DNA from 4 places in the Mesorhizobium sp. M1307 genome. Region 2 is predicted to be linked to each of the others. Evidence: predicted binding sites of a transcription regulator. Region 2 holds the regulator's gene; each other region holds the start of a gene.
The links. Region 2 encodes PhoB, which activates phosphate uptake and scavenging genes when phosphate is short. Its sites were predicted from a motif close to TGTCATNNANCTGTCAT; they were not measured.
Positions count from the first base shown of each region.

Region 1: NKH16_RS30675 (PhoX family protein) is a predicted target of PhoB. The motif match lies at 3,301-3,317, and genes of this name have one in related genera.
Region 3: NKH16_RS10045 (alkaline phosphatase D family protein) is a predicted target of PhoB. The motif match lies at 4,258-4,274, and genes of this name have one in related genera.
Region 4: NKH16_RS21730 (esterase-like activity of phytase family protein) is a predicted target of PhoB. The motif match lies at 5,269-5,285, and genes of this name have one in related genera.

Region 1 is NZ_JAMYLR010000050.1:17,380-24,453, reverse strand. Features, by position in the region: gene NKH16_RS30700 (helix-turn-helix domain-containing protein) at 1-628, opposite strand, end outside; gene NKH16_RS30695 (SMP-30/gluconolactonase/LRE family protein) at 744-1,604, shown strand; partial or broken gene NKH16_RS30690 (sodium-independent anion transporter) at 1,620-1,868, opposite strand; gene NKH16_RS30685 (phosphatase PAP2 family protein) at 2,128-2,829, opposite strand; gene NKH16_RS30680 (hypothetical protein) at 2,844-3,182, opposite strand; gene NKH16_RS30675 (PhoX family protein) at 3,384-5,375, shown strand; gene NKH16_RS30670 (GNAT family N-acetyltransferase) at 5,477-6,157, opposite strand; gene NKH16_RS30665 (MarR family winged helix-turn-helix transcriptional regulator) at 6,154-6,645, opposite strand; gene NKH16_RS30660 (ABC transporter permease) at 6,814-7,074, opposite strand, start outside.
Region 2 is NZ_JAMYLR010000044.1:27,376-34,449, forward strand. Features, by position in the region: gene pstC (phosphate ABC transporter permease subunit PstC) at 1-448, shown strand, start outside; gene pstA (phosphate ABC transporter permease PstA) at 452-1,303, shown strand; gene pstB (phosphate ABC transporter ATP-binding protein PstB) at 1,300-2,103, shown strand; gene phoU (phosphate signaling complex protein PhoU) at 2,136-2,843, shown strand; gene phoB (phosphate regulon transcriptional regulator PhoB) at 2,860-3,549, shown strand; gene NKH16_RS29265 (ROK family protein) at 3,559-4,803, opposite strand; gene xylF (D-xylose ABC transporter substrate-binding protein) at 5,091-6,131, shown strand; gene NKH16_RS29275 (sugar ABC transporter permease) at 6,274-7,074, shown strand, end outside.
Region 3 is NZ_JAMYLR010000006.1:67,921-74,994, forward strand. Features, by position in the region: gene NKH16_RS10015 (TPM domain-containing protein) at 1-117, shown strand, start outside; gene NKH16_RS10020 (GNAT family N-acetyltransferase) at 235-741, shown strand; gene ppa (inorganic diphosphatase) at 858-1,388, shown strand; gene NKH16_RS10030 (hypothetical protein) at 1,406-1,996, opposite strand; gene NKH16_RS10035 (TetR/AcrR family transcriptional regulator) at 2,095-2,700, opposite strand; gene NKH16_RS10040 (MFS transporter) at 2,783-4,066, shown strand; gene NKH16_RS10045 (alkaline phosphatase D family protein) at 4,347-5,921, shown strand; gene NKH16_RS10050 (hypothetical protein) at 5,968-6,249, opposite strand; gene typA (translational GTPase TypA) at 6,448-7,074, shown strand, end outside.
Region 4 is NZ_JAMYLR010000021.1:76,265-83,338, forward strand. Features, by position in the region: gene NKH16_RS21705 (MurR/RpiR family transcriptional regulator) at 1-473, opposite strand, end outside; gene NKH16_RS21710 (ABC transporter permease) at 470-1,447, opposite strand; gene NKH16_RS21715 (sugar ABC transporter ATP-binding protein) at 1,464-2,990, opposite strand; gene NKH16_RS21720 (sugar ABC transporter substrate-binding protein) at 3,047-4,105, opposite strand; gene NKH16_RS21725 (TIM barrel protein) at 4,148-5,137, opposite strand; gene NKH16_RS21730 (esterase-like activity of phytase family protein) at 5,386-6,864, shown strand; gene NKH16_RS21735 (L,D-transpeptidase) at 7,010-7,074, opposite strand, start outside.

The sequences.
Region 1 (7,074 bases), on a different contig from region 2:
GAGCAAGCAATTTGGCGCGCTCCGCCAATTCCTCCGCCTCGCGCCTGACCATTTCCGCCGTTTCCGGCCGCATCCGCCTGGAGAAGCTGACGAACGTCGACTCGCGCTCGAGATGGGTGATGGCCCAGCCGATGAAATTCTTGTTGGTCGTCTCGAACAGCGGCCGCAATGGCCCCTCGAAATTCCACTGGATCGGCGCCTCGATCAGCAGCCTTGCCGACAGGCCGCGACCGAGCGCGACCAGGCCGAGTTCCTCGAGCTCGCGCAGATAGAGGAACATCGAAGCCTCGCTCAGCCCTTGTGAGCGCATGATGCCTTCGGGCGTGAATTTCTCGGAAAGCATGACAAAGACGAACAGTAGTGCCGGCCGCCCGGCGAGCTTGCGCTCGATCTCCGGCGCGATCTGGTTGGCGGGTCCTGGTCCTCTGTTCATAGAGCCGAGCACGTTCTCCAACTCTACGCCGGCGGCAGTGCAGATCTCCATCAGCCGGTCGAGCTTGCAGTTGCGCTCGTGGAAGATGCGCTTCACCGTCGGCTCGGAAACACCCATCCGCTCGGCAAGGACGCGATAGGTGATGCCCTTTGCCTTAAGCGTCCGCTTCAGCGCTTCGAAGATCAGGCCGTTCATGGGATGCACCTCTTTTGCACGATTTGGTATCAGCCTTCGGTACTAGTCCTGATAGCTCTTCCCGAAAAGTATCGAAAGGCCTAGCTCTCCGCCAGTCCATTACAGGAGACCAGCCATGAAGAGCCTCTTCACCTCGATACTTCTCGCCCTGGTCGGCATCGCGGCCGCGCCGGCAGTTCAAGCCGCTGAACTCTGGCGCACCGGCGGCCTCGATCAGCCTGAATCGGCGCTGTTCGACGCCGCCGGCCAGCGCGTTATCGTCTCGAACATCGTCGGCAATCCCGGCGAAGCCGACGGCAACGGCTATCTGTCGATCCTGTCGATGGACGGCAAGCTCGTCACGCAACACTGGACCGACGGCATGGACGCGCCCAAGGGCATGGCGATTGTCGGCGGCAAACTCTACGTCGCCGACCTCACCCATGTGCGCGTTGTCGATCTCGCAAGCGGCAAGCTAACATCGACGATCGACGTGCCGAACGCGGTCTTTCTCAACGACATGACCGCCGACGCGTCCGGCAAGATCTACGTCACGGATATGCTTGCCGATACGATCTATCGCATCGACGGCGACCGGCCCGAACTGTTCGTCAGGGATGCGGCGCTTGCTTCGCCGAATGGCATCTTCGCCGATGGCGGCCGGCTGATCGTCGCTTCCTGGGGCAAGGGCATCAAGCCCGACTTCAGCACCGCGGAGCCGGGCGGCCTGCTCTCGGTCGATCTTGCTACCAAGGCCGTTTCGCCACTGCCCGGCGCGGAAAAGTTTGCCAACCTCGATGGCGTCGTTGCCATCGGCGGCAGCATCTACGCCACTGCCTATATGACCGGCACGCTCTACCGCTACAAAACCGGCGGTACGCCGCAAGCGGTTGCGACGTTCAAGCCGGGCAGCGCCGACATCGGCACCGACGGCAGGTCGACAATCTTCGTGCCGCTGATGAACGAGGGCGAGGTCTCAGCGTTGGGCCTCGACTAAGCCGGCGTTGCCAGCTCAAGCGGCGGGCGCGGCTCTCCTCAGCTGCGCCCGCGCATCCGTGATCGAGGCGCGTAAGTCACCAGCGGCCGCTTGACGCCGTGGGTGATCAGCATGCGGCGTATCCTGCGGTGAAGCGCCTGATATAATGAAGCGAACGCCGGCGCGGCTCGCCTTGTGGGCCGCGCCCTCGATGACATTGGCTGCCGTCGAATCGAAGAACGGCACCGCCGAACAGTCGAGGATGAAGTTCCTGCGCTGGCGCGGGCGGCGACGTCTTCCTGCACCAAGGATTGATGATCTGCCTCCAAACATGCAGCACTCTTTGCCAGCCGATGCGGTGTCATGCTACAAACCTCGGCATCGTTTGGCGGGACATCCGCTGCGATCCCGATTTCACAGGAACGACTTCAAAAGGATGAGCGGGTGAAGATATTCAAAGCGTTGGCGACCTCGACAGCCTTGCTGTCGATGGTTTTCCTGCTGGCAGGCTGCGGTCATGGCCTGATCAACAGGCTGATTTGAGTCAGGTGCCGTCGGCCCGCCCAAGCCATCGCTGCAGGAACCGTGCCGCAAGCCAGCACAGCATCGCCCAGGCAAAGCCGGCGCACCAGCCGGCCAATACGTCGGACGGCCAGTGGACGCCGAGATAGATGCGGCTGATGCCGACCACCACTGTCGTCAGCACCGCCAGCCCGAGTACATAGATCTTCGTTGTGCGCCCGGGCAAAAACCGCGCCGCCATGCTGCCCAGCGTCAAATATGTCACCGCCGACAGCATGGCGTGGCCGCTCGGAAACGAAAGCGATGCCACATCGGCGAGATGCGAGACCAGATCGGGGCGCGGCCGGTCGATGTCGAATTTCAGCACGATTGACAGGAGCTGGCCGCCCGCTACCGCGACGAACATGAGAAGCGCCGCGCCTGGCCTGCGGATAAGGAGCAGATAGACGATCATTGCTGCCGTGATCAGCCCCAGCACGCTGGCGCTGCCGAGGCTGGTGATGTCGCGCATCGCCCCTTCCAGCCACGCTGGTCCGATCGGATTGTCGGGCTGCCCGGCCTTGCGGAAGGCAAGCAGGATTTCGGTGTCGAAGGCATGCGGCGTGGTCGCCCGCGCCAGCTCCATCAGCTCCTCGAATCCCCACAGCCCGCAGGCAATGACCAGCCCGGCCAGCAGAACCGGGAACTCCAGCCAGTTGGGCAGTCTGCTTGCAATCTTCTTCATCGGCCCGATCGCAGTTACAGCCTTTGCAGATAGGGCCCGAGCGTGATCAGCGCCACAGCTGCGATGGCAAGCACGATGCCGGTTGCCTGCAAGGCATTGACGCGCTCGCCGAAGAAGACCAGCGCCACCACATTCACCGACACCAGCTGGATCACCGCCGACAGGCTGAACGACACCGACATGCCGAATTCACGGATCAGCCTCAGCATGATCAGATTGCCCAGCGAGTAGAGCGCCAACGTCAGCACGATCTTGCCGAGGCTCGGCGCCAGCCCCCACTGTTTTGCGGCCATCGCCGCCAGCAGGAAGATCACCGTCGAGACGCAGAGCTGCCCAAGTCCCCAGAAACTCACTTTTGTTCCTCCCGATGCGGTCCCTACCGCCTGCCGCAGCTCTTGTTTCCGAAGCGCCGGTCGCGGTCAAGCAGGGCCGATGTTGGAGACGAAATCGCAGGTGGCAATTTAGCCGGCATGTCATCAAACTGTGACCTGCCGGTAATACCGGATTGGCAAGGCAACACGCTCCAGCAATCCATCCAGCCAGAGGCAGGCCCTATGACCGAACATCGCACCCCTGACGCCCATTTCCGCACCAGCCTGCTCGAGGAAAACGATGGGCCAGGAGCCAATCCCACCGACAACCGCACCATGGGTGAGATCATCGCCGCGCGGTTCTCGCGCCGCGGCTTCCTCAAGGGTTCGCTTGCCGTCTCGGCCATAGCCGCTACCGTCAGCCCGCTGGCGCTGATCACCGCCGACAACGCCCGCGCCGCCGAAGGCTCCGCCTTCGCTTTCGACGAGCTCGAGGCCGGCATCGACGACAAGCATCACGTCGCACCTGGCTATGACGCCGACGTGCTGCTGCGCTGGGGCGATCCGCTGTTCGCCGATTCGCCGGGATTCGATCCGACAAAACAGTCGGCGGAAGCCCAGGCCAGACAATTCGGCTACAACAACGACTATGTCGGTTATATCCCGATCGACGGCTCGGCCGAGCACGGCCTGCTGGTCGTCAATCACGAATACACCAATCCGCACCTGATGTTTCCGGGTCTCGTCACCATCGTCGATGGCAAAGCCAAGCAGGCGCCCCTCAGCAGGGAGCAAGTCGATGTCGAGATGGCCGCGCATGGCGGCACTATCGTCGAGATACGCAAGGTATCAGGCAAATGGCAGGTCGTTCGCGACGGCAAGCTCAACCGCCGCATCACCTCCAACACCGAGATCGCGCTCTCCGGCCCGGTCGCCGGCCACGACCGCGTCAAGACCAGCGCCGATCCGACCGGCACGAAGGTCATCGGCACCATCAACAATTGCGCCGGCGGCGTCACGCCGTGGGGCACCTATGTCATGGCCGAGGAGAACATCCACGGCTATTTCTCGGGCGAGCTGCCGCAGGGGCATAAGGAAGCCGCCAATTACAAGCGCCTCGGCATTCCCGAAGGTGCCTATGAATGGGCAGCGCATTACGACCGTTTCGACATCGGCAAGGAGCCGAACGAGCCGAACCGCTTCGGCTGGATCGTCGAGGTCGACGTCCAGGATCCGACTTCGGCGCCGAGGAAGCGCACCGCGATGGGGCGCTTCAAGCATGAGGGCGCCGAATCGATCGTCGCCAAGGATGGCCGTGTCGTCTTCTATCTCGGCGACGACGAGCGCTTCGACTATGTCTATAAGTTCGTCACCACAGGCAAGTTCGATCCGGACAACCGCGCCGCCAACATGGATTTGCTCGACGACGGCACCTTGCATGTAGCCAAGTTCGCCGAGGACGGTTCGGTCGAATGGCTGCCGATCGTCTTCGGCCAAGGGCCGCTGACGGCGGAGAACGGCTTTGCCAGCCAGGCCGACGTGCTGATCGAGACGCGCCGCGCCGCCGACCTGCTCGGCGCCACCAAGATGGACCGCCCGGAAGACATCCAGCCCAATGCCGCCAACGGCAAGGTCTATGTCATGCTGACCAACAATTCGAAGCGCAAGGCCGACCAGGTCGACGCTGCCAACCCGCGTGCCGAAAATGCCTTTGGCCACATCATCGAGATCGTCGAGGACGGCGGTGATTTCACCGCGACAAAGGGCAGGTGGGAAATCCTGCTGAAATGCGGCGATCCCGCTGTGGCCGACGTCGGCGCCACCTTCTCGACCGCAACCACCGCCAATGGCTGGTTCGGCATGCCGGACAATTGCACGGTAGATTCGGCTGGCCGCCTCTGGGTCGCCACCGACGGCCAAGGCCCGAAAGCCACCGGCCGCACCGATGGTCTGTGGGCTGTCGATACGGAGGGGACGGCACGGGCGACATCAAAGCTGTTCTTCCGCGTGCCGATCGGCGCCGAAATGTGCGGTCCCCTGTTTGCGCCGGACGACCAGACCGCCTTCGTTGCCGTCCAGCATCCGGGCGACGGCGGCGAGGACTGGGAGGCTTTCGGCCGTCCGTCCTACTATGAGGATTTGTCGACGCGCTGGCCCGACTTCAAACCGGACATGCCGGTGCGCCCGGCGGTCGTTGCCATCACCAGGCAAGGCGGCGGCAAGATCGCGGTCTGACACGCAGCAAGGTCTTGCAGTCTCAAGGAAGGATTTCGGCGGTACGAAATCCTTCCTTCCGATACCGGATGCATCCATGCTGCGCATCATGCGCCGACTAATCATTCGGTGCGCTGAACCACGGCCACATTCATTGTGCTTCGCAACCTGAAGCCGATGGACTCGTATAACGCTATGGCCGCGGCGTTGCTGGCATAGGCGTGGAGATAGGGAACTTCGCCGCGCGCCACTATCCGGTTTGCCACGAATAGGGACAGCAGCTTTCCTAGGCCACCGCCGCGAAATTCCGGATGTGAGCACACCCCGCTGAGTTCAGTATAGCCAGGTTGCTTCATGCGCTCGCCGGCCATTGCCGCAAGCCTGCCCTCGATCTTCACACCCCAAAAATCGCCCAGGCTCAAGGCTTCGAGCGTGAATGGGCCAGGCTTGGTGAGCAATGTCAGGGCGAGCATCTCAGCAGCATCGTCTCGGGTCAGACGATGCACGCGCGGGTCGGAGACGATCTGCAATGACTGCTCGGCGATCATCTGAACCCCGGCTGCGGTCGAAGTCGCGGAAAGCCCCGTGGGCAGAGCAATCGCGTCCGCTTGAAGCAGGATCACACTCTCGCCCGGGGAGACAAGCTTTTCGAGCGCCAGCAGGCTTTCCGGGTCGTCCGCGCCAGTGGCGGCGAAAGGGACGATCGACGGCCGATATCGCATGGCGAGGTTGTCACCCTCCGCGAAGGCCCGATGTCGCGTCTGAAGCGCGCTCCAGATAGGGCGGTCGAGCAGATGTCTCATTGCGCGGCACCCTCAGGCTTATTTACACGACGGTCGAGAGGGGTAGCGGCGAGGCCGTCCTCAATGGCAGCCAGCTGCTCAAGAAGCGGCCCCGAAAAACCCGCGCACAAATCCGCGACCACGTTCTCGATGCAAGGCCAGACGTCGCGCTTTGCGACATCGACCAGCCGCCGCCCGTCCCGAGTAAGCGAGACGATCCTGCGCCGCTGGTCATCGGTCGACGGACTGACTTCGAGCAGTCCCAATTCGGCCAGAAGCGAGACGCTTCGCGTTACGCCTGGCTGCGCGATGCCAAGGGATTGCGCCAGTTCCCCGACCGACAGCGGACCCAGCCTGTCGAGCGCGGCCAGCAGCGGGTATTGGCTCGCCTGAACCGGGACATCCAGCCTGTCGAGCAGGCGCTGCGCCTCCGCTTGCAGTTGCTCGCCTATACGCTTCAGCCTGCTGCCCAGGCACAGGAAGCCAAGCGATCGTATGACGTCTTCCATAGGTCAATTTTCATCCCCGTGAACATCGATAACATGATATATAACAATGCATGAAAAGCAAGATCGAGGCGTTCAAGCGCGGGTTCCAGGCATCGGGCGCAGGCCTATCGCCTTCGGCAAGGAAAGGTCGATCGATAAGGCTGCTTCGCCTGGACGAGGCCCGTTCGATCAGTTGCGCAGCCGGTAGCCGGTCCTGAAGATCCAGGCGACGATCGCTATGCAGATGAGCAGGAAGACCACCGTCATGCCGAGGCTGACGCCGACCGAAACGTCGGACTTGCCGTAGAAGCTCCAGCGGAACCCACTGACCAGGTAGACCACCGGGTTGAACAGCGTCACCGTGCGCCAGATGCCGGGCAGCATGTTGATCGAATAGAAGCTGCCGCCGAGGAAGGTCAGCGGCGTGATGATCAGCAGCGGCACCAGCTG
Region 2 (7,074 bases):
CCTTCTGACCTCGGCGCTGATCCTCGCCATCATGGTGTTGCCCTTCATCACCTCGATCACCAAGGATGTCTTCGATACGGTGCCGGCGGTGCTGAAGGAATCGGCCTATGGCATCGGTTGCACGACCTGGGAAGTGACCCGGCGCGTGGTCATTCCCTATACCCGCATCGGCATCATGGGCGGCGTCATGCTTGGCCTCGGCCGGGCGCTCGGCGAGACCATGGCGGTGACCTTCGTCATCGGCAACGCCCACCGCATCAGTGCCTCCCTGTTCGCGCCGGGCACGACGATCTCGGCGACCATCGCCAATGAATTCACCGAGGCCGACGGCGACCTCTACACCTCCTCGCTGGTTTCGCTCGGCCTGATCCTCTTCGTCATCACCTTCCTGATCCTTGCCGCCGCCCGCTATATGCTGATGCGGATCGACGCCCGTACGGGAGCCTGACCGATGTCGCCATCCTCATCGCTCCACAGCCGCCGCAAAGCCAGGAATTCGGTGATGATGGCGCTTTGCGTCGTCGCCGCCGGCATCGGGCTTGCCTGGCTGGCGCTCATCCTCGGCGCACTGGTCTATAAGGGCACAGCCGGGCTTTCGTTCGCGGTCTTCACCGAGATGACGCCACCACCGGGCGAGGCCGGCGGCCTGCTCAATGCCATCGCGGGCAGCCTGCTGATGACGATCATCGCCGTTGTCGTCGGCACGCCGATCGGCGTGCTGGCGGGGACCTACATGGCCGAGTATGGACGCTTTTCGCGCATCACCACCGTCGTCCGCTTCATCAACGACATCCTGTTGTCGGCGCCGTCGATCATCATCGGCTTGTTTGTCTATGAGCTGATGGTGCGGCCAATGGGACATTTCTCGGCCATTGCCGGCGCCGTTGCGCTTGCCATCCTGGTCATTCCGGTGGTCGTGCGCACCACTGAAGACATGCTCAACCTGGTGCCGAACGCGTTGCGTGAAGCCGGTGCCGCGATCGGCGCGCCACGCTGGGTGGTGATCCGTTCGGTCGCCTACCGCGCCGCATTGTCCGGCATCGTCACCGGCATATTGCTGGCGATAGCACGCATTTCCGGCGAGACGGCGCCGCTGCTCTTCACCGCGCTCAACAACCAGTTCTGGAGCAGCAATATCAACGCGCCGATGGCCAGCCTGCCGGTGACCATCTTCCAGTTCGCTCTCAGCCCTTACGAGGAATGGCAGCAACTGGCGTGGACCGGCGCACTCATAATCACCCTGACGGTTCTGGGCTTGAGCATCCTCGCCCGCAGCCTTACCGGACGCAGAGAGGACAGATGACACAGATGTTGTCCCCAGACATGACGATGGCCGAAACGGTCGCCGAGAAGACGAAGATCGAGGTCAAGAATCTCAACTTCTACTACGGCCAGAGCAAGGCGCTGAAGGACATCAGCCTGTCGCTGCCTGAGCGCAGTGTCACGGCCTTCATCGGCCCTTCCGGCTGCGGGAAATCGACGCTGCTGCGTGTGTTCAACCGCATCTATGAGCTCTACCCAAAACAGACGGCCGAGGGCCAGGTGCTGCTCGACGGCAAGAACATTCTCGACCGGTCGCAGGATCTCAACCTCCTCAGGACCAAGATCGGCATGGTGTTCCAGAAGCCGACGCCGTTCCCGATGTCGATCTACGAGAACATCGCCTTCGGCGTCAGGCTCTACGAGAACCTCGGCAAGTCCGAGATGGACGGCCGCGTCGAACAGGCGTTGAAGCGCGCCGCGCTGTGGAGCGAGGTCAAGGACAAGCTCAACGCCAGCGGCTTGAGCCTGTCCGGCGGCCAGCAGCAGCGGCTCTGTATCGCCCGCACGGTGGCCGTGAAGCCGGAAGTCATTCTGCTCGACGAACCGGCTTCGGCCCTCGACCCGTTGTCGACCGCCAAGATCGAGGAACTGATCGACGAGTTGCAAGCCGACTACACGATCGTCATCGTAACCCACAACATGCAGCAAGCGGCGCGCGTGTCGCGCCAGACCGCCTTCATGTATCTGGGTGAGCTGGTCGAGTTCGACCGGACCGAGAAGATCTTCACGTCACCCCGCGAGAAGCGCACGCAGGACTACATCACTGGCCGCTTCGGCTGAGCCGTTCCGATCATGCATATGAGGACAGGACCATGGGCGAACACACAGTCGCTTCTTTCGACGAGGATCTCGAGCAGATCAGCAAGCTGATCCGCGACATGGCCGACCTCGCCGGTTCGATGGTCGGCGGGGCGACCAAGGCCCTGTTGAATTCCGACAACGTGCTGGCGCAACGCGTCGTTTCCGACGACGCCATCATGGATGCGCGTCAACGCGAACTGGACGACCGCGCCATCACCCTGATCGCCAAACGCCAGCCGATGGCCCACGATCTTCGCCATGTGGTCGGAGCGATCCGCATGGCGGGCGACCTCGAACGCATCGGCGACCTTGCCAAGAATATCGCCAAGCGCGTGAGTGCGGTCAGCCTCAGCGCCACGCCGCGGGACCTGTCGCATTCCATCGACGCGATGGCGCAGCTGGTTCTCATCCAGGTGCAGGGTGTCATCGAGGAATATGCTGCAGGCGATGCGGCCGCGTTGGCCAAGCTGCGTGCCGCCGACGAGCGCATCGACGTCAAATACACCTCCGTGTTCCGCGAGCTGTTGACCTACATGATGGAAGATCCGCGCAACATCACCGCTTGCACGCACCTGCTGTTCTGCGCCAAGAATCTGGAGCGGATCGGCGACCATGTCACCAACATCGCCGAAAATGCGTATTATGTGCTGACCGGCGAGCAATTGCCGGTCAATCGTCCGAAGCAGGACGAAACGACAATGTCCGCACCGGTGACATGATGGGGGTGCCCAGCCGATGATCGCACCACGCATAATGGTGGTGGAGGACGAGGAGCCGTTGGGTGTGCTGCTCCGCTACAATCTCGAATCCGAAGGCTACCAGGTCGAGGTGGTGACACGCGGCGACGAAGCCGAGATCCGTTTGCAGGAGAATGTGCCCGACCTTTTGGTGCTCGACTGGATGATACCAGCGGTTTCCGGCATCGAGCTCTGTCGTCGGCTGCGGGTGCGCCCCGAAACCGAGCGGCTACCGATCATCATGCTGACCGCGCGCGGCGAGGAGAGCGACCGGGTGCGCGGTCTTTCGACCGGCGCCGACGACTATCTGGTCAAACCGTTTTCGACACCGGAATTCATGGCCAGGGTCAAGGCGCTGCTGCGGCGCGCCAAGCCGGAAGTGCTGTCCAGCGTGCTGAAGGTCGGCGACATCGTTCTCGATCGCGAATCGCACAGGGTCTATCGCAAGAAGAGCGAAATCAGGCTCGGGCCGACCGAATTCCGGCTGCTCGAGTTCATGATGCGGCATCCGGGCCGTGTCTTCTCGCGCAGCCAGTTACTCGATAATGTCTGGGGCGAGACAATCTACATCGACGAACGCACCGTCGACGTGCATGTCGGGCGGCTGCGCAAAGCCGTCAACAACGGCCGGATGCCGGATGTCATCCGCACCATCCGCGGTGCCGGCTATGCGATCAGGGAAGATTGACCCGCCTGGTCAGGCTACGTTCTTTCTGACGCTGGGCCTCATTTGCGCGCCCGGCGCGAAAATCTCCTGGTCGACGAAGCTTAACGCCCGCATCGCGCAGCCTTCGCGGATCAGCGGCAATTCGTTCGGCTCTGTATCGAAGGAGATCGAGCCTGAATGCTGGCCGCCGGCGGTCTGGGCGATTGCCTTCCGCAAGGCCGGCTCGATCAGATCGAAGGCGGCGGCACTGGCGCCGACCATCGCGACCGGTGCCGGATCGATCAGCGCGAACAGCGAGCCGAGACCGAAACCCAGCGCTTCGCCGGCCTTGCGGTAGGCCTCGCGTTCCGGCCCATCTTTCTCGCGCGCCCGGGCCGCCAGTGCTCGCATGTCGGCGTCGCTGACGTCGGCGACCGGTTCGCTGTCTTCGCTCATCTGCCTGGCGTTGCGCCAGATGGCGTAGTTGCCGGCATAGGCCTCGATGCAGCCGCGCCGCCCGCAACGGCAGAGCGCGCCGCCCGGACGATGGATCATGTGGCCAAATTCGCCGCCCGAGGAATGCGTCCCGGTGAACAGTTCGCCCTTCAGCACCAGCCCCATGCCGATGCCATGCGAAAGCAGGATGGCGATGAAGTCGTCGCGATAGCGATCCAGATTGCGCCAGCGCAAAGCCACCGCCATCATGTTGCAGTCGTTCTCCACCGTTGCCGGGGTGCCGAATTCGTCCTCCAGCATGTCGGCAAAGGCGATGTCGGTCTGCGGCGTGATCGGCGACCACAGCATGGCGCGTGCAGGGGAGTCGGTAATGCCCTGAATCGCCAGGGCGATGCGGGCGACACTGCGGACGTCAAGGTCTGGATCCTGCAGCCGGCGCCGGACGATGGCCATGCATTCACGGATCAACTCGTCGCGCGGCATGGTCAGCGTGTCCAGCCGGCGCTGTTCCTCGGCGATCACCTGTCCCGTATAGTCGATAATGGCGGCCGACAGGAAATTCAGCGACAACACCACGGTCAGCACCGCCGCCGCTTCCGGATTGAGGGCGAGGCCGACCTGCGGACGACCGCGTTTCAACGAAACGGGCTCACTTGCCTTGCTCTCGGCGAGGATGCCTTCCCGTATCAGGTCGGAAGAGATCGCCGATATGGTCGAATGACTGAGGCCGGTGGTAGCTGCGATCTCAGTACGCGATGGCTGGCCGGCCCGGCGCACCGCCGAGATCACCATCGCCCGGTTGCGCCGGCGCAAATCGTCATGGCGGATTCCGACCGACATTGGTTTGCTTTCCTCCCGGTTGCCCGCGGCCGCTCATGAACCGGAAGCCGTCGGTAATGTCCGACAAATAGTGTCGGATGCAGGCAAATAGTGTCAGATGCAGGTGGCGCTGTCATCGTTTATTCCGACGCTCGAAAAAACTCGCAGAGTCATCAAAATCCATCAGAATCGATGTTGACAGCAGCAGGAGATCGGGCCAGTATTTTTTCGAGGCTCGAAAAAATTAGAGCTTCTAAGCTGGTCTTTGAGCCAATTGATCACGCCGTACGCGGCGCAGGGAGGATATGATGAAGAAATTCACGACCGCCATTCTGGCGGGTGTCGCCATGACGCTGGCGCTGGCGTCGGTGGCGCAGGCTAAAGACAAGGTCATCGGCGTTTCCTGGTCGAACTTCCAGGAAGAGCGCTGGAAGACCGACGAGGCCGCAATGAAGGCGGCCATCGAGGCCGCAGGCGACAAGTATATTTCCGCCGACGCACAGTCCAACCCCGGCAAGCAGCTCACCGACGTCGAGAGCCTGATCTCGCAGGGCGCCAACGCACTGATCATCCTGGCGCAGGATGCCTCGGCCATCGGGCCGGCCGTGCAAAAGGCGCTGGACGAAGGTATTCCGGTTGTCGGCTACGACCGGCTGATCGAGAACAAGGACGTCTTTTACCTGACCTTCGACAACAAGGAAGTCGGCCGCATGCAGGCCCGCGAAGTCTTCAAGGTGAAGCCGGAAGGCAACTACGTCTTCATCAAGGGTTCGGGTTCCGATCCGAATGCCGATTTCCTGTTTGCCGGTTCGATGGAGGTGCTGAAGGAGGCCATCGACGGCGGCAAGATCAAGAATGTCGGCGAGGCCTATACCGACGGCTGGCTGCCGGCCAACGCTCAGAAGAACATGGAACAGTTCCTGACCGCCAACGACAACAAGGTCGATGCCGTGGTCGCCGCTAATGACGGCACTGCCGGCGGCGTCGTCGCCGCGCTGACGGCGCAAGGGCTGGCCGGATCGGTTCCGGTTTCGGGCCAGGACGGCGACCACGCCGCGCTGAACCGCATCGCGCTCGGCACACAGACCGTGTCGGTGTGGAAGGATGCGCGCGAGCTCGGCAAGAATGCCGCCGAGATCGCCTCGCAACTGGCCGACGGCAAGCAGATGACCGACATTGCCGGCGTGAAGGATTTCACCACGCCCGGCGGCAATACCGTCAAGTCGCTGTTCCTGACCCCGGTCGCCATCACCAAGGACAACCTCAACGTCGTCATCGACGCCGGCTGGATCAAGAAAGAAGAGGTCTGCGCCGGCGTGACGGCTGGCACTGTTGCAGTCTGCAACTGAGCCGACGTTTCCGAGAAGTCCGAACGCCGCGGCCGCTCGCCGCGGCGTTTTTTCAACAAGAGTTGTTTTTCCGCTTCCGGCGGATAACTTCTAGGCTGCTTCCGGCATCCGCGGCAGACGGCAACCCGGCGGGAGAAACATCATGACCGACACGACGTCCAACACGCCGGTCGACAACACGGCAGACCGGGCACGGGAATCCGAGCTCGGCATCGTTGCCCGATTTCTCAAGGCAACCGAACTCGACACGCGCATGCTCGGCATGGTCGGCGCGCTGCTGGTCATCTGGGTCGGCCTGCATGTCATTTCTAGCGTACGGCTCGGCGTCAATCCGTTCGACTTCGACAGCCGGACCTTCCTGACGCCACGCAATCTCTGGAACCTGTCGGTGCAGACTTCGGCCGTGGCCATAATGGCCGCCGGAATGGTGCTGGTTATCGTCATGCGCAATATCGACCTGTCGGTCGGCTCCGCCGAAGGCCTGATCGGCGTGGTCATGGGTTTTGCGCAGGTGCATTTCCTGGTGCGAATGGTCGGTCTGCAATTAGGCAACCCCTGGATCTGGATCCTGGCACTGGCCATCGGCCTGGCGCTTGGCCTTCTGATCGGAGCGTTCCAGGGATACATCATCGCTTATCTCGAGGTGCCGGCCTTCATCGTGACGCTGGGCGGCCTTCTGGTCTGGCGGGGTGCCGCATGGTGGGTCGTCAGTGGGCAGACGATTGCGCCGCTGGATGCCACTTTCCAGCTGATGGGCGGCGGACCGACGGGTTCGATCGGCGCGCGATGGAGCTGGATCGTCGGAATTGTCGCGTGCCTGGCGGTTGTGTTCATGCTGCTCAACGGGCGGGTGCAGCGCAAGCGGTTCCGCTTCCCGTTACGCCCGATCTGGGCCGAGACGTTCCTCGGGGCCGTCACTTGCCTTGTCATCATGGGCGCCATA
Region 3 (7,074 bases), on a different contig from region 2:
CGGCTTGCCGAGGGGTTCGTCAAGGCGATCCAAGCAGTCGGTGCGGTACTGGCCGAGCATTTTCCGGTCTCGACCGGCGACAGCAACGAACTGGACGACCATCTGGTCGAGATTTGATCTCGCCAAAAGCGGTTTCGCAGCGTCTCAAGGACGCACCGTCCGGCTGTGTGAAAGCATCGCGGCGGTTGACCGGACTCTTGCAATCGGGCGCAGCGGGTTTATGGTTAACCAATCATGAATACGCTGAGCATCGACATCAGGAAAGCCGAACCGCGCGATGCAGCCGCCATCGCCGACGTGCATCTCGAGGCCTGGCGCGGCGCCTATTCGGGCATCATCCCGCACCGCACGCTGACATCGATGATCAACCGCCGCGGCGCCGACTGGTGGGCGAATGCCATTCGCCGCGCTGCCACCGTCCTGGTCGTCGAAATCGGCGGCAAAATTGCCGGCTATGCGACGATCGGCAAGAACCGCGCCCGCGAACTCAGGCAGCAGGGCGAGATCTACGAACTTTACCTGCGGCCGGAATATCAAGGCATCGGGCTCGGCAGCCGGCTGTTCTCGGCCGCGCGGGCACGGCTGGCCGACCATGGCCTGAAAGGCATGGTGGTCTGGGCGCTGGAAGACAATCAGAACGCACTTGCCTTCTATGCCGGCGCCGGTGGCCGCGATGTCGCCGAAGGCGTCGAGATATTCGAGCAGAAGGCGCTGAAGAAGGTCGCTTTCGTCTGGGAATGACGGCCAGCGTATGATCCGGCCGGTTTTCGGTTCGGACGATCTCCCCGTACCATTCGCCGCATTGCACCATTCGCCGTCGCCCGCTATCGATCTCCAATCGAGAGAGGGATAAAGCGATGCGTATCGAAGCGATTGCCAGCGGAAAGAACCCGCCCGAGGACGTTAACGTCATTATCGAGGTGCCGATCGGCGGCGAGCCGATCAAGTACGAGATGGACAAGGAGGCCGGCACGCTGTTCGTCGACCGCTTTCTGCACACCTCGATGCGCTATCCCGGCAATTACGGTTTCGTACCACACACGCTATCGGGCGACGGCGACCCGATCGACGTGCTAGTCTGCAACACGCGCGCGCTGGTGCCAGGCTGCGTTATCAATGTGCGGCCGATCGGCGTGCTGGTGATGGAGGACAATGCCGGCCAGGACGAGAAGGTGATCGCGGTGCCTTCACCCAAGCTGACCTTGCGTTACGAGGACGTCCACGAATACACGCAATTGCCTGACATTACCCGCCAGCAAGTGCAGCATTTCTTCGAGCACTACAAGGATCTCGAACCCGGCAAATGGGTCAAGATCGAAGGCTGGTACGATGCGGCCTATGCCAAGAAGATGATCGTCGAGGCAATCGAGCGGGCCAGGCGCAAGTAATTATCGGGCGCAAATAATCAGTTGTCGACGCGGCCGAAAGCGGGCGCGTCGCCAAGCACCTCACGCTTGTCCTTGCCGCAGGCGAAGGTGCGTGCCTTCTCGTCGGCAAGCTTGCGCGCCTGATCGTTGGCGGCGGGATTGCCGGTGGCGAGCACAAGGCCGATCGTGCAGCCTTCGTGGGCGTCAGGCTGGGCAACCTTGGCGACGATCAGCACTTCCGTCGACTTGTTCCCGCCCTCGGTATCGCTGATCGAGCGACGTTGAATGACGGCGAACGGAATGGTAGTTTTGCCGTTGGTTTCGATCCGCCACTCGACTTTGGGTCCAGCCGAATTGAGGCCCGAAAAGCTTTCCCAGACAGTGGTCATATCGCCGGGTGGAAAGCCGTAGAACAGCGATTCCCGCGCGTCGTCGTAGGAAACCAGCACCGGGTAGCCGCGATAGCCCGAACAGGCGAGATCGGCCCAGTCGCCGTCGCCTTCTTCCGCTTGGGCATAGATGACGCAGTCCTTCTCCCAATCGAGATCGGTATAGACGCTGGATATGTCGCCGGCCCGGGCCGCCTGGCAGAAACCGGCGAGGGCAAGCGGGATCAAGAGAGCGCGCATGGCGGAACAACTCAGTTCGGGGGGCGCAGCGTACCGTCAAATTTAGCAGCAGCCTAGAGGAAGTCAGGCTGCGCACAGTGGTCTGGTAAAACGGACCACTATTTCTTCAAGCTTGCCTCTATGAGAAGATCGGCGTTGCGGGCCACCGACTGCGCCGGTCCGCCGGCACCGAACAACTGACCGCTAATATAGGCGCCCTCGATCAGCAGCAGCAGCCCGTCGCCCAGCGTCTCGGCGTCGCCGGCGCCCATCGCCGCCGCCATGGCACGCAGGCGGCGGCGCAATTCCTGCTTGTTGGCCTCGCTCACGACGCGGGCCGGATGGCCATGTTCGGGATATTCGACCGCGGCATTGGTCATGCCGCAGCCACGATAATCGGGCCTTTGCGTACGCTTGCCGACACGCGTCAGGAAGGCGACGATCTGCGCGCGCGGATCGCCCGGATGGGCATTCACCGCCTCGTCGAAGCGCTCCCAGAATTCGAGGTCATAGTGCCGAAGGTAGGATGCGGCCAGCTCGTCCTTGGACGGAAAGCTGCGGTAGAGGCTGGGCTTGGTGACGCCGGCACGCCGCACGATCTCGTCGACGCCGATCGCCCTGATGCCTTGCCGGTAGAACAGATCGCGCGCCACCTGGAGAATCCGTTCGGCGGCGCGAGGCGGCGGTGCGTCATTGGCCTTGATCGTTGGTTCAATGCTTTTCATGCCTGGTCTGCCGATTAGCTGGTTGACAATGTTACCGGTCGGTACGTATGTTTCGCGCTCCTGCAACGTACCGGTCAGTAACATGATAACTCAATCCCGCCCGTTTGGCCAGCGCTACGCTTTCGTCGTGGTCGCCGTCATCTTCCTCTGCCTGCTGATCGCAGCGGGCCTGCGTTCGGCGCCGGCAGTCATGATGCTGCCGCTGGAGAACAGTTTCGGCTGGCGGCGCGACGTGGTGTCGCTGGCGGCGGCCACCGGCATCTTCCTCTATGGCCTGACCGGGCCGTTTGCCGCGGCGTTGATGGAGCGGATCGGGCTGCGCCGCACCTTGCTTGCCGCGCTGCTGTTGATGTCGGGATCGACCGCGCTCAGCCTGTTGATGACCAAACCGTGGCATCTGCTCCTCACCTGGGGCGTGTTTTCCGGCGTCAGCTCGGGCGCCGTCGCCACCGTGCTCGGCGCGACCATCGTCAACCGCTGGTTCAAGACCAATCGCGGCTTGGTGATGGGACTGATGTCGGCGTCCAGTGCCACCGGGCTGCTGGTCTTCCTGCCGCTGCTCGCCTCGCTCGCCCAGTCGGGCGGCTGGAGGCCGGTTGTCATCGCGGTCTCGGTTGCCACCGCCTGCCTGCTGCCGCTGGTCTGGCTGCTGGTGCCGGAGCGGCCGGCCTCCATCGGCATGGTGCGCTATGGCGCCGAGCTCGACGACGTGCCGCCGTCACCACCTGCCGCGCAAGGCAATTTCCTCGCGCATACGATGAGCACGCTGCGCCGCGCCGCCGGCACGCGCGTCTTCTGGTATCTGTTCGCCACTTTCTTCGTCTGCGGCTTCACCACCAACGGGTTGGTCGGCACGCACCTGATCGCCTTTTGCGGCGACATGGGCATAGGCGAAGTGCAAGCCGCCGGCCTGCTGTCGATGATGGGCATCTTCGATCTTATCGGCACGACGCTGTCGGGCTGGCTCACCGACCGTTTCGACCCGCGCAAGCTGCTCGGCGTCTATTACGGTATTCGCGGCCTGTCGCTGATCTATCTGCCCTATTCCGGCTTTTCGGCAACCAGCCTGATCATCTTCGCCGTGTTTTACGGACTGGACTGGATCGCCACGGTGCCGCCGACGCTCAGGCTTTCCAACGAGGCGTTCGGCGACCGCAGCGGACCGATCGTCTTCGGCTGGATCGTCGCCGGCCATCAGGTTGGCGCCGCGACAGCGGCCTTCTTCGGCGGCACCATGCGCGAGCTGCAAGGCAATTACGAGCTTGCCTTCCTGATCGCCGGTATGACGGCAATAGCCGCCGCCTGCATCTCGCTGCTGATCAATACCACCCGCCCGGCGTTTGATCCGGAACCGCAGGCGGCATAGGGCGCAATCGGCCGTGCTAATCTCCCCCCTTGAGGGGGAGATGGCCGCGAAGCGGCCAGAGGGGGTCGGTCCGACTGGGCTCGGCCCCTTATCGCCGATGCAGGAGGCCGGCGCTCCGCGCGAGACGACCCCCTTCTGTCGCCTTCGGCGACATCTCCCCCTCAACGAGGGAGATTCGCCAGCCTGTTCACTGTTATCAAACCTTCATCGTTTCGAAATGTGCCTGAAACATTGAAGCTGGAGCTTGGCGGCGACGTTCAATGCCATCCAGGAGACAGCCATGAACAAGATTTCGATGACGCGGCGCGCTTTCGTCACGTCGGCCAGCGCCGTTGGCCTGGTCGGCGCCTCGGGCCTCGCCCTTCCCTATTACTCGCGCGCCAATCAGCGCCCGGCGTTCACCCATGGCATCCAATCCGGCGACGTCGATGCCACCAGCGGCATGGTCTGGACACGCACCGACCGGCCGTCGCGCGTCATGTTCGAGGTGTCGTCGACCGAAAGCTTCACCAATGCCGTCCGCCTGGCGCCGCTCGATACCTCGCCGGCCAGCGATTATACGGTGAAGCGGCTGCTTACCGATCTCGCCTCCGACCAGGACATCTTCTACCGCATGGTCGCGGCCGATCTTGCCGACATCAACGCCGTTTCCGAGCCGGTCGTCGGCCGCTTCCGCACGGCACCTGCCTCGAAGCGCGACATTCGCTTTGCCTGGTCGGGCGACACCGCCGGCCAAGGCTGGGGCATCGACGAGACCGGCATGAAGACCTACGCCACCATTGCCAAGCACACGCCCGACTTCTTCCTGCATTCGGGCGATACGATCTATGCCGATGGTGCGATGAAGGACGAGGTCGACCTGCCCAACGGCGGCAAGTGGAAAAACAAAGTGCTGATCGACGAGAAGCGCAAGGTTGCCGAAACGTTGGACGAATACCGGGCGCAGTGGAAATACAACATGATGGACAGGCATGTGCTGGCGCTCAGCGCCATCTGTCCGACCTTCTATCAGTGGGATGACCACGAGGTGCTGAACAACTGGTCGGACTCGAAGGACCTGAGCGCCGACGATCGCTACACTGAAAAATCCATCCATGTGCTGGCGGCACGTGCGGCGCGCGCCTTCCACGAAATGACGACGATCCGTTACGAGCCGTCGGAGCCCGGCCGCGTCTACCGCAAGATCGCCTATGGTCCGCTGCTCGACGTGTTCTTCCTCGACATGCGTTCCTACCGCGGCCCCAACGGTCCGGATATGCAGGAGACGATGACGCCGCAATCGCGCATCCTCGGTGAACAGCAGATCAAGTGGCTGAAGCGTGAACTGGCGAATTCCAACGCAACCTGGAAAATCATCGCCGCCGACATGCCGCTCGGCCTCGTCGTCTGGAACGACGGCACCAAGAAGGTAGGGGCCGAGGCGGTCAGCAATGGCGACAATGGCCCGGCCAAAGGGCGTGAGCTGGAAATTGCCGACCTTCTTCGCTATATAAAGAATGCGGGTATCAGCAACACTGTCTGGCTCACCGCAGACGTGCATTACACAGCCGCGCATTACTACAATCCGGACAAGGCGCAGTTCCAGGACTTCAATCCGTTTTGGGAATTCGTTTCGGGTCCGATCCATTCCGGCACGTTCGGGCCTAATGGTTTCGATATGACATTCGGCCCGGAGCTGAAGTTCATAAAGGCACCAACTGCCGAACAGGGTCAAAACCTGCCGCCTTCGGCCGGCCTGCAGTTCTTCGGGCTCGTCGAAATCGATGGCGCCACCGAGCAGTTGACGGTGCGGCTGATGGATCGCGACGACAGCGAACTCTACAAGGTCACGCTCGATCCGGTGCGGTCGGCGTGAGCGACGGCGTCACTACCCTCGGGCCAGCCCGAGGGTAGGACGTATATCAATCGGGATAGCAGACGACGGGAATGTTGGGCCAGACGGCGCTGTCGCATCCGGCATTTTGCTGCCGCTGCTTGAAGGCGGCGCTGACCGGCCCGGTCACCACCGGATCGACGCCATCGGGAGCATCGGCAAAAAGCTGCTCCGCCGACGGCTTGTCGGACGGCAAAGCAGACCGCGTCTCCTTGAACGACGCCGCCGACTGCGCCGCGCCGGCCGCGAGGAGGACGGCGAGCGCGGTACATGCCAAAATCGGCCGGAGTTTGATGCCTATCTCGATCATGAAATTCGAACTGTCCGGACCATGAAAGGTTCCGCCTTGGTTAATAATTCCACTTCACACCAAGACATTTAAGATTTGGTGACTTTATTTGGTGGCTCGCCTCCTCTTTCGCAATTGCGAAAAACCCTGTATGAGCCGCCCAACCGAAAGAGGCAGCGCCTTTTGGCCTGCTGCCTGCAACGCTCCCGAGACCGAAACATGAAAATCCGCAATATCGCGATCATCGCGCACGTCGACCATGGAAAAACCACCCTCGTCGACCAGCTTCTGAAACAGTCCGGCTCGTTCCGCGACAACCAGCGCGTCGCCGAGCGCGCCATGGATTCGAACGACCTCGAAAAGGAACGCGGCATCACCATCCTGGCCAAGGCGACCTCGGTCGACTGGAAGGACACCCGCATCAACATCGTCGACACGCCCGGCCACGCCGACTTCGGCGGCGAGGTCGAGCGCATTCTGTCGATGGTGGATTCGGCCATCGTGCTGGTCGACGCCGCCGAGGGGCCGATGCCGCAGACCAAATTCGTGGTCGGCAAGGCACTCAAGGTTGGACTGAAGCCGATCGTCGTCATCAACAAGATCGACCGGCCAGATGCCCGCCACGTCGAAGTGGTCAACGAGGTGTTCGATCTTTTTGCAGCACTTGACGCCACCGACGAGCAGCTCGACTTCCCTATCCTTTATGGTTCAGGCCGCGACGGCTGGGTCTCGGAAAACCCCGAAGGTCCGAAGGACCAGGCTCTGGCGCCGCTGTTCGACCTCGTCATCAAGCACGTGCCGGCGCCGACCGTTCATCCCGGCCCGTTCCGCATGATCGGCACCATC
Region 4 (7,074 bases), on a different contig from region 2:
AATTTGTGCGAGACGTCGCGCGCGATCTGCGCCGAGCCGCCGACGCCGTAGAAATCGCGATTCCTGGCGCGGTAAAGCAGATCGGCGGCACGGTCGAAATCGTCCATGTCGAGGATGGCGAGCGTCTCCTCCAGCGCCTGGATAGAGGTGCGGAACACCTTCTGCACGATCTCGGCCGAACTGTCGTCCACCGACAGCTCCTGATGCATCTCGGCGGTCGGCAGGCGGCTGTATTCATAGACCGCCGTGCGAAAATCGCGATAGCCGGAAAAACCCAGCTTCTTGGCGATCTTGACCACCATCGCCTCCGAGACACCGGCCTCCTCGGCGATCTGCTTGAGCGGTATGGTCTCGTCGAAGCCGCGCCGTCCGAAGACGGTTTCAACCACCTTCGCCTCGAGCGGCGTCAGATGCGGCATCATCATGCGAATGCGCGGTCCTACTGCTTTCAGGTCCAGCCCGGTCAAGGTCATCCACGTCCCCTCGTCACGCGATCGATAAGCATCGCGGCGAGGATTATAAGGCCAGTTGCCAGGAGCTGATAGAAGGACTGCACGTTCATCAGCGTCAGGCCGTTGCGCATGCTGCCAAGGATGACGGCACCCAGGATGGTGCCGACGACGCTGCCCTTGCCGCCCATCAGCGAGGCACCGCCGATCGCCGCCGCTGCTATGGCGTCGAGCTCCCAGAGATTGCCCAGAATGGGTTCGGCCGCACCCAGCCGGCCGATCAGGATCTGCGCTGCAAGCGCTGCCAGCAGGCCCGAGATCATATAGGCGGCGATCTTGGTGCGGGCGATCGGCACGCCGGCTATGTAGGCCGCCTCCTCATTGCCGCCGACGGCGAGCAGATATTCGCCAAACGGCGTCTTCTTGAGGATGATCCAGGCAATCAGCGCGACCACGGCCACGATGATGACCGCCAACGGCAATCCGAACAGCGAGCCGTTGAAGATGGCACGGAAGCCGGCAGGCAGGCCGAGCACCGGATTGCCGCCGGTATAGATCAGCGCCAGCGCCCGGTAGGTGCTGAGCGTCCCCAGCGTGACGATGAAGGGCTGCAGCCCGACATAGGCAACCAGCACGCCGTTAAGCAGGCCGCAGGCGAGGCCGATGGCGAAGCCAGCGGCGATGGCCAGCGGAAACGGCACACCGGCAACCAGCATCGAGGCCGAGATGACCGCCGAAAGGGCTGCCGTCGGCCCGACGGACAGGTCGATGCCGCCCGAGATGATGACCAGCGTCATGCCCAACGCCAGGCAGGCATTGATGCTCGACTGCTGCAGGATGTTGATCAGGTTACGCTCGGCAAAGAAGCCGGGGACCAGCGCCCCGAAGACGGCGAGGATCACCACCAGGCCGATCAGCGTGCCGGCGTCGCGCACGGAAAACCGGTGCAGGAAATCTGCCCTTGGGCGCGCTGCTGTGTGTTGGGTTATATCGGTCATCCGCTGGTCCTGTCTGTTATGCACCGGCCCGATGGCCTTGCGCCTTGCCGGCCTCAATCTCCGTTTGGGGTATGGCGTACGCGGCGATCGCCTGTTCGCTGAGACTTGCGCGGCCCAGTTCGGCGGCGACCGTGCCGTCGCGCATGACCAGCACGCGGTCGGCGAGCCGGATCACCTCGGGGAGTTCGGACGACACGACGATTACCGAATGGCCTTCGGCGGCGAGTTCCTCGATCAGGTGGTAGATCTCCGCCTTGGCGCCGACATCGATGCCGCGCGTCGGCTCGTCGAACAGAAGGATCCGCGTTCCCGCCGCCAGCCAGCGGCCGATGATCGCTTTCTGCTGGTTGCCGCCGCTGAACAGCCGAATTGGCCGGTCGAGCAGGAACGGCCTGAGATTGACTCGCTTCATCTTCTCGGCTGCGACGCGCTTCAGCCGGCGGTGGTCGATGAGGCCGCGCGGCGCGAACACGCCCATCGAGGCCAGCGCCATGTTGCTGGAGATCGACCGCAACGGCACGATGCCTTCGCGCTTGCGCTCCTCCGGCACCAGGCCGATGCCGGCCGCGATCGCGTCGCGCGGACTGGAAAGCTTTACCGCCTTGCCGTCGATCTCTATTGCGCCTGATGAGGCCCGGTCGGCGCCGGTCAGCAGCCGCAGCAGCTCGGTGCGGCCGGAGCCGACCAGTCCGGCAATGCCCAACACCTCGCCGCGATGCAGGTCGAACGAAACGTCACGGACCTTGGTTGCCGAGGCGAGGCCACGCACGCTCAGCCTGATCTCGGGGGAAGCATGCGAGCGGTGTTGTTCCTGGGCAAGCTCGCGGCCGACCATCATCGAAACGACGGCCTTTTCCGACACCTGCGCGAGATCGACGGTTTCGACCACAACGCCGTCGCGCATGACAGTGGCGCGCTCGCAGATGCCGAACACCTCGTCCAGCTTGTGCGAGACATAGATGACGGCGACACCGTCGCGTGCCAGACCGGCAATGACTTCCGCCAGCTGTTCGAACTCGCTCGGCGTGAGGCTCGACGTCGGCTCGTCCATCGCCACGATCCTGGCGCGGTCGAGCAGCGCCCGGGCGATCTCGACGATCTGCCGCTGCGCCACCTTCAGGCTGCCAAGCGGGGCTGCCGGATCGATGGTTGGGTCGATGGCGGCCAGCGCTTCCGCAGCGCGGCTTTCCTGCTCGCGCCGTGCGACGAAGACGCCGCCGCGCGTCAACGGATGGCCGAGAAACATGTTCTGGGCGACGCTGAGGCGTGGCACCTGCTGTAATTCCTGATGGATCATCGCCACGCCCGCGGCGCGTGCGGCGACCGGATTGTTCAGCATCACCGGCTTGCCGTCGATCAGCACGCTTCCCGCCGTCGGTCGGTAGACGCCTGACAGTATGCGCAGCAGCGTCGATTTGCCGGCGCCGTTTTCACCGAGCAGGCCATGGATCTCGCCGGCGCCGACCGAAAACGACACTTCGCTCAGCGCCCGCACAGCCGGAAACTCTTTGGAAATGCCCTCGAATTGCAGCCGCGCTGACATTGCTTCGGTTCTCCAGGCAAGGTGCCGACCCAAGGCCGGCACCTGCCGGCCCTGCTCTACTGGCCCGCTGCCGCGTCCTCGAGCAGCGCCTTGCGCACGGCGTCGCCGGCGCCAGAGTAACGGTCGGCATTGTCCTTGGTGATCAGCGCCTGCGGCGTGGCAACGACGCGCGGCAGCTTCTGCCCGGCCACCAGCCGCAGCGCCGATTCCAGCGCCACCTCGCCGGTCAGCACCGGGAACGAATCGACGGTGCCGGTCAGCTCGCCGGCGCGGATCGAGGCATAGGCGTCGGAGATGCCGTCGGTGCCGAAGACCGCAACCTTGTCCTGCAGCCCGGCAGCCTTGACCGCCTCGACGATGCCCAGCGCCATGCCGTCATTGTTGGCATAGAAGCCGATCAGGTCGGGGTGCTGCTGCAGGATGTTGGTGGCCGCGTCGTAGGAGGTCTGGCGATCCCAGTTACCGGGGACGCTGGCGACGACGTCGAACTTGCCGGCCTCGGTGATCGTTGTCTTGAAACCGTCGGTGCGCTGGACGGCGGCGTAGACGCCGGCCTGGCCTTCGACGATGGCGACCTTGCCGCCATCCGGCCGGTTCTTGATGAACCATTTGGCGACGCGCACGCCGTTGTCGCGCTGGACATTGCCGACATAGTGCTCGGCCTGCGGGATGACCGCGTCGTTGACGTTGACCACCGGCACATTGGCTGCCTTGGCCTGTTCCATGATCGGCTGCAGGTTGGAGTCGGTCTGCGGCGAAACGAGCAGCACGTTGTAGCCTTGCGTGACCAGGCCTTCGGCGATGGTGAGCTGGCCGAGCTGGTCGCCCTCGCTCTGCGCCGCCTGGTAGACCACGGGCACGCCGGTGCGGTCGCCGAACGACTTGTAGCCCTCTCCCAGCGAGCGCCAGTATTCGTTGGTCAGCGTCTTGGAGACCGCACCCGCCTTGGTGCCCTCGGGCAGCTTGGGGAAGGCCCCGAACTTGGCCTCGAGCTGCGACCAGTCGATGCGATCCTTCTCGGTGTCGGAATTGAGCGGCGCGAGGTCCGCGGAAAACGACGAGCCTATAGACAGCGCCATCAGGGCAGCGGTGGCGGTGGCAAGCAGAAATTTCATGGTCTTTCCTCCCTGGTTGAAAACGGTGATGGCGCCGGAGCTTCAGCTGTCCGGCCCGAGCATGGCTTCCTGGACGATGGCCTGCGAGGCGACCGCGTCCTGACGGTCGACGGCGGCTGACAGGCGATTGTCCTTTTCCAGCCGATCGACGACGCGCAGCATGCGCTTGACAGTCGCGATGTTGACTTCGCATTCGTGGACCGGGTCGAGCCCGGTCATGTCGGGGAACGTGTCGAAGTAGATGGCGCCGGCATAGCCGTCTCGACGGATCTGCCTGAGCAGCTCGATCGTCTGCAGCGTATGCACGGCCCCGACCATCAAGCCGTCGTCGCGCTTGGCGTAGCCGTCGTTGAGATGCACGCCGAGCAGCTTGCTGTGTCGCGCCACCAGCGCAGCGGCAAAGGCCGGCTGCTCGTCGGCGTAGAGCACATGGGCGAAATCGAGCGTCACGCCGAGATTGGGCAGGCCGATCTCGCGGATCGCCAGCAATGTCGTCGCCGCATCGGGCATCAGGCTGTAGGAGCGCGGCTCGTTGGGTTTGTATTCAAGGCTGATCTGACAGCCCGGATCATGCGCCGCTACTTCACGAACACCATCGATTTCGTGTTGCCAGAGCGTCGCATAATCCGCCTGGAAAGCATAATCGAAGCCATCCTGCCCGAGCCACAGCGTCATCAGACCGGCGCCGGCCTCGCGGGTGGCGTCGATGCCGGCCTTGGTCAGGTCGATGGCTTCGCGGCGAATAGCGGGATCTGGATTGGTGAAGGCACCGAGCTTGAAAGCCGAATTAGAGTAGTAGCGCATGGCGAAACCATTGATCGAAAGCCCGATGTCGCTGAGTTTGCGCGCCATTTCCGTAGGTTTTTCGCCGACATGGTCGGGGAAGTTGAGGTCGAGATCGGTCAACTCCGCAACCTTCGCCGCACGTGCCGCCATCTGCAGCATAGACGGTTTGCCGACAAGATCGGGCCACTCGGCCTGTGGCCGCGAGGCAAAGGAATTGAGGCGGGTGGCGAAACGATAGGCTGTCATCGGGGACCTTTCATTGTCATAACTTTACATAAAAATGATTATTTGTAAAGTTGTTAATTGCTCGCTCGGCGACGACGAATTCGCCCATACCCAGGCCAGTTGCGACCACGGGGGACAAGCAAGCGCGGCACTGTCACGCAAGTATCATGCTCGCGTCCTAGATCGCTTCTCCGAAGGCTTTCGCGGCATCCTTGATGCGACGCGGCGCTTTTTCGGGCCCCGGCAGCTTTGTCACAAAGAGGATTTCCATGGAAAACCTGCACCGAACCGCGTCCCTCGCCGTCGCGCTGGCGATGTTCACCGCCTTGACTCCGGCCTTGGCAGAAAACGCCGCGACCGTCGGCGGCGTCAGCTTCGTCAACAAGGGCTTGGTCGGTGTCGGCCGCATCCCGGCCAGCCAGAAGGACAAGTTCGGCGAGACGTTTGGCTCCGGCTCAGGCATGTCGATCGACGCTGCCGGCTGGACGCACGGCGCCGATGGCTACAAGGGCTCGTTATGGCTGCTGCCGGACCGCGGCTACAATGTCGTCGGTACCACCGATTACCGCCCGCGCCTCAACACGATTGCCCTCGAGTTCGCCCCGATCGCGCCGGGTGCAGTGCCGGCCGCCGGCCAGGAACAATCGGGCCTCAAGGCGACGCTTGCCGACACCATGCTTTTGACCGACGACAAGGGCGCCGACGCAACCGGCCTCGATCCGCTCAACGGCGTGCGTGCCGCGACCGACGACATGCCGATCCTGCCCGAAGCCAACGGCAAGCTCGCGCTCGATAACGAAGCGATCGCACGGCTGCCCGACGGCACGCTGTTCATCTCGGACGAATACGGTCCGAACATCTACCGCTTCTCCGCCGATGGGCGTCTGATGTCGGCAACGCAGCCGCCGGCGGCGCTTGTCCCGATGCGTCACGGGACGCCAAACTTTGCTTCCAACAATCCGGGACCTGGCGCGGCAGACCCAGATCCGAAGGATCCCGAAACCGGCCGTCAGAACAACCAGGGCCTCGAAGGCATGGCGCTGACGCCGGACGGGAAGTTCCTGATTGCCGTGCTGCAGTCGGCCCCAAGGCAGGATGGCGGCGATTCCGCCTCGACGCGTCAGAACACGCGCGCGCTGGTCTACGATGCCTCGGATCCCGGCCAGCTCAAGCTCGCGCATGAATATGTCGTGCCGCTGCCGGTGTTCACCGATGCCAAGGGCAAAACCAAGATCGCCGCGCAGAGCGAAATCGTGGCGCTGTCGGACAAGACCTTCCTGATGCTGGCGCGCGACAGCGGCAACGGACCGGGGCTGAAGGGCGACACCTCGCTCCATCGCGAGATCAGCGTCGTCGATGTGTCTGCGGCAACCGATGTCGCCGGCACAGAGTTCGACAAGGACAAGCCGCTGGCGCCCAAGGGTGAGCTCGATCCATCGGTGACGCCGGCCAAGCTGACGCCGTTCATCGACATCAACGACAAGACCGAGCTCGGCCGCTTCGGGCTGCACAATGGTGCGCCCAACGACCGCAACAACCTTTCGGAGAAGTGGGAGGCGATGTCGGTGGTGAGCGTCCTCGATCCAAAGCTGCCCGACGACTATTTCCTGTTCGTCGCCAATGACAATGACTTCCTCACGCAGGACGGCTTCCAGGTAGGCGCGGCCTACAAGGCCGAGGATGGCGCCGATGTCGACACCATGTTCCTGGTCTATCAGGTCACGCTTCCAGGCCTCGCCAAGAAGTAGCGGCACCCATACAGGCGGACGCGCGGAACGCGTCCGCCTGAGCTGGCGCGATTGAGCGGTCGTGCCCTTCAGTTGCGGCTCGCCCGCGCAAGGACGGTGTCCTAGTGCGTTGCAAACCTGCGACTGACGATCCAGTCGACGGCACTTACCTCAACATCTCCGCGTCCTTTGGCACGCCGGCATCGATCGGCTCGGCCGTCCTGTTCGACA